Regions from separate parts of the Hydrogenophaga sp. FW305-3-2-15-A-LB1 genome, predicted to be linked through region 2. Evidence: riboswitches for the same ligand, from Rfam matches in the RefSeq annotation. Region 2 holds a riboswitch; the other holds the start of a gene.
The links. Region 2 has a riboswitch for glycine ahead of AC3WPZ_RS15240 (penicillin-binding protein 1A). Riboswitches for the same ligand answer to the same signal wherever they lie in the genome.
Positions count from the first base shown of each region.

Region 1: it holds a riboswitch for glycine, as region 2 does, so the genes downstream of both, gcvT (glycine cleavage system aminomethyltransferase GcvT) here and AC3WPZ_RS15240 (penicillin-binding protein 1A) in region 2, are expected to answer to the same signal.

Region 1 is NZ_JBYTAE010000040.1:38,176-42,579, forward strand. Features, by position in the region: gene AC3WPZ_RS13950 (dihydrodipicolinate synthase family protein) at 1-8, opposite strand, end outside; gene AC3WPZ_RS13955 (SMP-30/gluconolactonase/LRE family protein) at 133-1,845, shown strand; gene AC3WPZ_RS13960 (hypothetical protein) at 1,938-2,441, shown strand; glycine riboswitch at 2,473-2,587, shown strand; glycine riboswitch at 2,600-2,704, shown strand; gene gcvT (glycine cleavage system aminomethyltransferase GcvT) at 2,710-3,894, shown strand; gene gcvH (glycine cleavage system protein GcvH) at 3,932-4,300, shown strand; gene gcvP (aminomethyl-transferring glycine dehydrogenase) at 4,329-4,404, shown strand, end outside.
Region 2 is NZ_JBYTAE010000046.1:15,692-20,095, forward strand. Features, by position in the region: gene AC3WPZ_RS15240 (penicillin-binding protein 1A) at 1-2,263, opposite strand, end outside; glycine riboswitch at 2,392-2,481, opposite strand; gene map (type I methionyl aminopeptidase) at 2,511-3,302, opposite strand; gene AC3WPZ_RS15250 (ParD-like family protein) at 3,302-3,556, opposite strand; gene AC3WPZ_RS15255 (hypothetical protein) at 3,613-4,215, opposite strand; gene AC3WPZ_RS15260 (calcium:cation antiporter) at 4,299-4,404, opposite strand, start outside.

The DNA of each region.
Region 1 (4,404 bases), on a different contig from region 2:
GATGTCACGTCGTGAATCCAATTTGTTCCGTTGAATGGAACTTCAATTGTAGATCCCGCGATGTTTGACAAACAAGTTCCATTCATTGGTACTTACCCTGGGTTGACCTCCCCTAGAATTCCCGCACCCGCCATGTCAGAAACCGCTCATCCCGCCTCGACCTCCGCCACCACCGCCCCGGGCCTGGGGGTGCTGGAGAAAGCCATGGCCGTGCTCAATCTGGTGTCGGCGGCGCGCGCGCCCATGACGTTCACGCAACTGCAGCGCGCCTCGGCCCTGCCCAAAGCCACGCTGCACCGCATGCTGGGCACGCTGGTGCGCGAAGGCCTGCTGCGCCACGACAGCTACAACAAGACCTTCCTGCTCGGGTTCCGGTTGCTGGAACTGGCGCACGAGGTCTGGAGCGATTTCGATCTGCGCGTGGCGGCCCAGGACGAACTGGTGCGCCTGCGCAACGCGTTCGACGAAAGCGTGCAACTGGTGGTGCTCAGTGGCCAACAGATGGTGGTGGTGGCCAGCGAGGACGCTGGCCGCGAACCGCAGGTCGCCTCCAAGGTGGGCATGCGCCTGCCCCTGCACGCCAGCGCGGCCGGCAAGGCGATCGCGGCCTGCCTGGCGCCCGCGCAGCAGGCCCAGCTGTTGGCCGCCTCGCTGCTGGAGCGCTTCACCGAGCACACCATCGTGGACAACGAGGCGCTGCGGGCCGAGCTCGACCTCACCCGCGCACGCGGCTACGCGCTGGAAGTGGGTGAATACGACGCCGAGCGCGTGAGCGTGGCCGCGCCGGTGTTCGACTACGAGGGCCGCGCCATCGGGGCCGTGGCCGTGACGGCCAGCGCGGCGCAGCTGGATGCGCGGCGCGCGCACAGCCTGTCGGCCGAGCTGATCGGCGCGGCCCGCACCATCACGCACAGCGCGGCGGGCCAGCCGATGTCGCTGCTGGCGCACACCGAGCCCCCCGCGGCGCCCACGCCCGAGGTGCATGCCATCGGCGAGGCGCGGGCGCTGCTGGGCGAAGGCCCGGTCTGGTCGCCCCGCGACAACGCGCTGTACTGGGTGGACATCCTCGCGCCGGCCATCCACCAGCTCGACGCCGCCAGCGGGGTGCTGCGCGAAACACCGCTGGGCGCCATGGTGAGCATGGTCGTGCCCATGGCCTCCGGTGGCCTGCTGCTCGCCACGCCCTCGGGCCTGATGGCCATGGCGCCCGACTCGGGCCGCATGACCCTGTTCGCCCACCCCGAATCCGCCCGCCCGGGCAACCGATACAACGACGGCAAGTGCGACCGGCGCGGCCGGCTGTGGGTCAGCTCCATGGACATGGGCGCCATGGCCAACCGGGGCAACCTCTTTCGCGTCGATCCGGATGGCAGCTGGGAGAAGGTCGACAGCGGCTTCACCGTGCCCAACGGCCTGGGTTTCAGCCCCGACAACACGCGGATGTATTTCACCGACACCTTCCGCAAGACCATCTACGAATACGACTTCGACCTCGCGGCCGGCCGCATCGCGAACCGCCGCCCCCTCGTGGTCTTCGGCGCGGGCGAAGGCAAACCCGACGGCCTGACGGTGGATGCCGAGGGCTGCCTCTGGGTGGCCGTGTGGGACGGCTGGGAACTGGCGCGCTTCGGCCCCGACGGCCGCGAGCTGATGCGGGTGCGCCTGCCGGTGCCACGGCCCACCAGCTGCTGCTTTGGCGGCGCCGACCTCGGCACGCTCTATGTGACCAGCGCTTCGGTGCGGCTGGGCTCGCAGGCGCTGGCCAGCGCACCGCTGTCGGGCGCGATGTTTGCCCTGGAAGTGCCGGGCGTGCGCGGCCTGCCGGAAACCACGTTCGCCGGCTGAAACCGACCGCAGGCCGGTTACCTGCGCGGTGTTCACCGCGCCGTCACATGGGCTGTCCACAGTGCAGGCTCCGTGAACGACGCCGAGATGCCATGCTGAACAAGACCCAGAAGGGCCGCGCCGAGCTGCGACCCGGGCAACGCCAACTCGCGCAGCGCGAGCGCGCCCTGCTGCTGCTGGCCGATGGCCGCAAACCCGATGCCGAGCTGTTCGCCCTGTTCGAGGGCCAGGGCCCCACGCTCGCGGCCGACCTGATCTCGCGCGGCTACCTTGTGGACGAAGCACCACCGCCGCCCCGCACGCCGGCCAACACCCCGCCCACCGTCTCCGCCGACGCCTTTTCCGGCCCCCGCTCGCTCGCCAGCGCGCGCATGTTCCTGTTCGACCTGAGCGAGCGCATGTTCGCCCCGCGCGACAAGGCCATGGCCCAGCGCTACCGCGACGCCCTGCGCGAAGCGCGCGACGTGGGCGACATGCTGGCCGTCAGCCGGGCCATGATGGCCGACGTGGAGCGCCTGGCCGGCAGCGAACGCGCCGACGGCATCCGCGAGCGGCTGGCCCGCCTGCTGCCCGAATCGGCCCTGGAAACGCCCTGAAACACCGGCCCGCCGGACGCCGTGCGATACACTCGCCGGGTCAGGAGAGAAGCCGATCCGGTCCCCGGAGAAGGCTCGCCGAAGGCGCAGGCGGCACCGCACACCGGGTGCCCTGAACGCTCAGGCAAAAGGACTGGCAAACACGGGCCGCGAGGCCGGTGTACCCCCCTGGAGAGAGGCCGTTCCTCGAAGCGGCCCACCGAAGGAGCAAGCGCGGCATCGCCCGCGTGAATCTCTCAGGTAAAGCGGACAGTGGGGCAGCGCACGGATGAACCGTGTTTCGCCCCACCGGGGCCTGCCCCCTTGCCTGAAAGCCTCTGCCGTGCCCGCTGCCGCCGCCCCGCTTCTCCAGACCCCGCTGCACAAGCTCCACGTCGAACTGGGCGCCCGCATGGTGCCCTTCGCCGGCTACGACATGCCGGTGCAGTACCCCACCGGCCTCATGGCCGAACACCACCACACCCGCAAGGCCGCCGGCCTGTTCGACGTCTCGCACATGGGCCAGCTGCGCCTGGTCGGGCCCGACGCCCCCGCCGCCTTCGAGACGCTCATGCCGGTGGACGTGATCGACCTCGGCGTGGGCAAGCAGCGCTACGGCCTGCTGCTCAACGACGAGGGCGGCATCATCGACGACCTGATGTTCGTCAACCGCGGGCACGACCTCTTCGTCATCGTCAACGGCGCCTGCAAGGCTGGTGACATCGCGCACATCCAGGCGCGCATCGGCTCGCGCTGCGAAGTCATCCCCCTGCCCGACCGCGCCCTGCTCGCGCTGCAGGGCCCGCTGGCGGTGGACGTGCTGCAGCGCCTCGTGCCCGGCGTCGAAAAACTGATCTTCATGACCGGCTCGCCCTTCCCGTGGCACGGTGCCGACCTCTTCATCACCCGCAGCGGCTACACCGGCGAAGACGGCTTCGAAATCTCCTTGCCCGGCGACCGCGCCGACCAGTTCGTGCGCACCCTGCTGGCCCAGCCCGAAGTGATGCCCATCGGCCTGGGCGCGCGCAACTCGCTGCGCCTCGAAGCCGGCCTGTGCCTCTACGGCAACGACATCGACACCACCACCACCCCGGTGGAAGCCGGGCTCAACTGGGCCATGCAGAAAGTGCGCCGCACCGGCGGCGCGCGCGCGGGCGGCTTCCCCGGCGCGGCGCGCGTGCTCGCGCAGCTCGACGGCAGCGAACCGCTGACCCGCAAGCGCGTGGGCCTGATCGCCCAGGAATGGGTGCCCGTGCGCGAGAACGTCGAACTGCAGAACACCAGTGGCGAGGTGATCGGCAAGACCTCCAGCGGCCTCATCGGCCCCAGCGCCAACAAGCCCATCGCCATCGGCTACGTCACACCCGAACACGCCGCCCTGGGCACGCCCGTGGTGGCCATGGTGCGCGGCAAACCCGTGCCCATGGAAGTCAGCGCCATGCCCTTCGTGCCCAACCGATACTTCCGCGGCTGATCTCACTTTTTTCGTTTCTTTTTTCAGGAGCTTTTTCATGACCACCAAGTACACCGAAGACCACGAATGGATCACCGTTGACGGCGGCATCGCCACCGTCGGCATCACCGTGCACGCGCAGGACGCGCTGGGCGACGTGGTGTTCGTCGACCTGCCCGAAGTCGGCAAGAGCTTCGCGCAAAAGGAAGTGGCCGGCGTGGTCGAGTCCGTGAAGGCCGCGGCCGACGTGTACATGCCCGTCAGCGGCGAAGTCACCGAAGTCAACGAAGCCCTGCGCGCCGACCCGTCGCTGGCCAACACCGACCCGCTCAAGGCCGGCTGGTTCTTCAAGGTCAAGCTCTCCGACCCGGCCCAGGTCGACGCCCTGCTGGACGAGACCGCCTACAACACCTTCGCCAACGCCTGATCCGCCTCTTCTCCCGCCGGAGCCTTCCATGCTGATGCCCTCTGTCAAACCCCTCGGTGAACTCGAAAACCCGTCCGAATTCGTGGCGCGCCACATCGGCATCG
Region 2 (4,404 bases):
TGCGGCATTCGAACGGGCCCTGGATGAAGGTGTGGGGCTCGACGGTGCAGGGGCCCTCCAGGGATTCCGGGTAGACGTAGTCGTCGCCCCATGGCACCAGGTCCGCCGGCATGCGGCGCTCCTGCTCGGGCCGCTGGGCGACGGCGACCTTCATGTAATCCGTCCAGACGGGCAATGCCAGGCTTCCCCCGGTCGCGTTGCCCAGGCTGCGCGACTGGTCGTACCCGATCCACACCACCGAAGCGACGCCCGATGAATAACCGGCGAACCAGGCATCGCGTGCGTCGTTGGACGTGCCGGTCTTGCCGGCTGTGTCCTCGCGCCCGAGTGCGCTCGCTCGCCGCCCCGTGCCGTGCCGCACCACATCGCGCAGCATGCTGTCCATCACGTAGGCATTGCGTGGGGAGATCACCTGGCCGCGGGGCGACACCGGCGGCGCTTCGTAGAGCACCGCACCGCCGCGCTCGCTCACCTTGAGCACCAGGCGGGACTCGACCCGTTCTCCTTCGTTGGCGAACACCGCGTAGGCCTCGGTGAGCTGCAGCGGGGTCACCGCACCCGCGCCCAGCGCCAGCGGCAGGATCGGAGGATTGAGCTCGGCCGCGAAACCGAAACGGGTGGCGAACTGCTGCACATATTCCGTGCCGGCGGCGTCCATGAGGTTGACCGCCACCACGTTCTTCGAGCGCGCCAGGGCCCGCCGGGCCGTGATGAAGCCTTCGTACTGGTTGCCGTAGTTGCGCGGTCGCCAGGCCTTGCGGCCGCGCGCCGAGGGCGTGACCAGCCGCTGCGTGTCGTCGACCAGGGTGCCGGGGAAATAGCCTTTTTCCAGCGCGGCGGAAAACACGAAGGGCTTGAAGGTCGATCCCGGCTGGCGCACCGCCTGCACCGCGTGGTCGAACTGGTTGAACGCAAAGTCGAAGCCCCCGGCCAGTGCCAGGATCTCACCCGACCTCGCATCGATGGACACCAGCGCGCCCTGCATCTGCGGCAGCTGTGTCAGCCGCCAGCGCCCGGCCGTGTCGGCCACGACACGAACGACGGCACCCGGTTCGATGCGCCTGCGCGCCGGTGCGTCGGGTTTGAGCAGCGCGCTGCTGCCCGGGCTCAGCGTGTGGCGTGCAATGCGAATCACGGTGCCGTCGCGCAGGGCGGCCGTGATGCCGGCGGAGGTCGAGGCTTCCAGCACGGTGGCCACGCGCAAGGCGCCACTGTCCCGGTAGGGCGCGAGGGCCCGGCGGATGCCGGCCGGGTCGTCGGCCTGCACGGCTTGCTTCAGATGGCCTTCCGGCCCCGCGGGGCCGCGCTGGTGCTGTGCATTCAACAGGCCGGCGCGCAAGGCATGGGTGGCGGCGCGCTGCTCGGCCACGTGGATGGTGGTGGTCACATCCAGGCCCCGCGAGTAGGCCTCGTCCCCATAACGCTCCACCAGCATCTTGCGAACCTGTTCGACCGCGTAGGCCGATGCCGGGTCGGTCGACGGGTGGTTCAGCGCCAAGGTCAGGGGCTCGGCGCGGGCCTGCTCATAGGCCGGCTCATCGAGATGCCCCAGCTCGCGCATGCGCTTGAGAATGTGCTGCTGGCGCACGGTGGCGCGCTCGCGGTTGGCGACCGGGTTGTAGGCGGAGGGCGCCTTGGGCAGGCCGGCCAGCATGGCCGCCTCGGCGACGCTGAGCTGGTCGAGCGTCTTGTCGAAGTAGACCGATGCGGCCGCCGCGAAACCGTAGGCCCGTTCGCCCAGGTAGATCTGGTTCATGTACAGCTCCAGGATCTTGTCCTTGCTGTAGACCGATTCGAGCTTGTAGGCCAGCATGATCTCCATGACCTTGCGCCGGTAGGTCTTCTCCCGGCTCAGGAAGAAGACCCGCGCGACCTGCATGGAGATGGTGCTGCCACCTTGCGCGTGCCCACCGGCCAGGAGGTTGCCGAGCGCCGCGCGAACGAGGCCCGCGTAGTCCACCGCCCCGTGTTCGTGGAACCGCGCGTCCTCGATGGCCAGCAAGGCCTGCTGCATGCGCAACGGGATGCGCTCGATCGGCACGAACTCGCGCCGCTCTTCGCCGTACTCGGCGAGCAGGCTGCCGTCCCTGGCGTGGATGCGCATGGGCAGCATCGGTTCGTAGTGGGCCAGGTGACCAACCTCGGGCACCTGCTGCCACAGGCGGTGCAAGGCATGGGCGGCGCCGAGGGCAACGCCGATGCACAGGCCAAGGGCCAGCGCGGCGAAGAACCGGGCCGTGAAAGGGGTTCGAAAGGAGAACATGGGCAAGGCTCAGGTGAAAGCGCCTCTCCCCCTGTCCTTTTACCTGAGAGTTTCGACTGCGTCGGCAGTCTGCCCCTTCGGTGTGCCGGTGCGCGCGCGGTGCGGCTCGGCCTCTCTCCAGTCGGCGAAATGTGTCTGCGGTCCGGTGGCCTGAGCGATCATGGGAGTTTGCGCCTTCGGCGGAGGCGCGACACGCCTCGCTCTCCCGCAGAGCGTCGCAGTCTATCAGAGGGTCAAAACCCGGGCGTCACACCGGTGCGCGGGCACCCGTGCCACCCGGCCAGGGCGTGAGCACCTCGTGTCCCTCGGGCGTGACGGCCACCATGTGTTCCCACTGGGCGGACAGGGAGCGGTCTTTGGTCACGACGGTCCACCCATCGGCCAAGGTCCGGGTCTCGCGCCGGCCTGCGTTGAGCATGGGTTCGATGGTGAAGACCATCCCCGGCTCCAGCCTGAGCCCCTCGCCGCGCCGGCCATGGTGAAGCACGTTCGGTTCTTCGTGGTAGATCCGGCCAATGCCGTGCCCGCAGTACTCGCGCACCACGCTGAAGTGCTCTCGATGGGCGACGGACTGGATGGCATGGCCAATGTCCCCCAGCGTCGCGCCGGGCCTGACCTGCCGGATGCCGGCCAGCAGGGCTTCGTAGGTGGTCTCCACCAGACGCCGGGCCAGCACGTTGGGTGTGCCGACGAAGTACATGCGGCTGGTGTCGCCGAACCAGCCGTCCTGGTTGACGGCCACATCGATGTTGATGATGTCGCCCTTCTTCAGCAGCTTGTCGGGCGAGGGGATGCCGTGGCAGACCACCTGGTTGACGGAGGTGAGGATGGTCTTGGGGTACCCGTGGTACCCCAGGTTGGCCGGGATGGCGCCCTGGACGTTCACGATGTGGTCGTGGCAGATCCGGTCCAGCGTCTCCGTGCTGACCCCGGGGACGACGTGGGGCTCGATCATGCCGAGCACCTCCGCGGCCAGCCTGCCGGCGCGCCGCGCCATCTCGATGTCCTCGGCGGACTTGATGGTGATGCCGCGAGCCACTAGCGCTGGCCCGCCGGGGCTGTGCGGGACTTGCCCGGCGGGGTCGCGGCCGCCACGGTGATGTCCAGGCCCCCCGCGAGCTCCGCCCGCACCAACAGCTGGCAGATCTCCCGGTGGTCCAGCCCCGGGTGAAGCTCGGTCAGCATGCCAACCCGCATCCAGTGTTCGGCCTGCGCATTGATGGACCTGCTCAGCGCATTCCCCGCCACGCGCAGGTTCTCGTGCATCAGGTCCGAAATCTTGACGATCCCCATTCACCACCTTTATATGAAACGTATATGAATTATATACGCCTCAAGGTGGACGGCGGCTAGTTGGTGTTGGCCGGCGGGGTGGGTGGCGCGGCGGCCGGTGGGGGGTCCACCGGATCCAGCAGGCTCTTGGGCGGGTTGCGCTTCATTTCACCGGCCAGCGTCAGCTGCTCGGGACTCATGCATTCATCGGCCAGCCGCTTGCCCAGTTGCTGGCTCATGAGCATGGACTTGTTGCCCAACTGCAGCCACATGGCGCCCCGCTTCGGGTCTTCGAGACGGATGGCACCGGTGCGGCTTTCCACCGGGTGCATGTAGTACCGCGCGTTGCGCATGTTCTTCACCTGCACGATGAAGAACCCCTGCCGCTTGGCGGGCACGATCTCCACAGCCGAGCCGAGTTCGCAGGGGATGTTGCCGAGGTACACGCGCTGCGCGACCGCGAGATCGGCTTCGGTTAGGTTCACGCTGGAATCCTCTTCGATCGGCGTCACTTCTTCCACGGCCTTGGCCGCGGAGCGCGCCAGCGGCGCGCGTTTGGTCGTGGTGGTGGGTTTGGCCACCGGCTTGGCGGCGGGCTTCGCGGGGGTCTGCTGCGCCATCACCGGGATGGGCGCGAACGCCACGGCGCTCAGGGAGAAGACAAGGGCAAGGATTTTCATGGGCCCTAGTCTGCCCGCATGGCCGCTGAAATGCTGTTCGCAGATGTTTCGACCACATTCACCGTGGGCCGCCCATGGCGCGGCTAGGGAAAGAACAACAGCACAGCGAACACGGCAAACAGCGCGAGGTGCATGTAACCCTGCAGCGCCGAGGTGCGCTGGCCGTTGAAGGTGAGCATGCTCAGCACG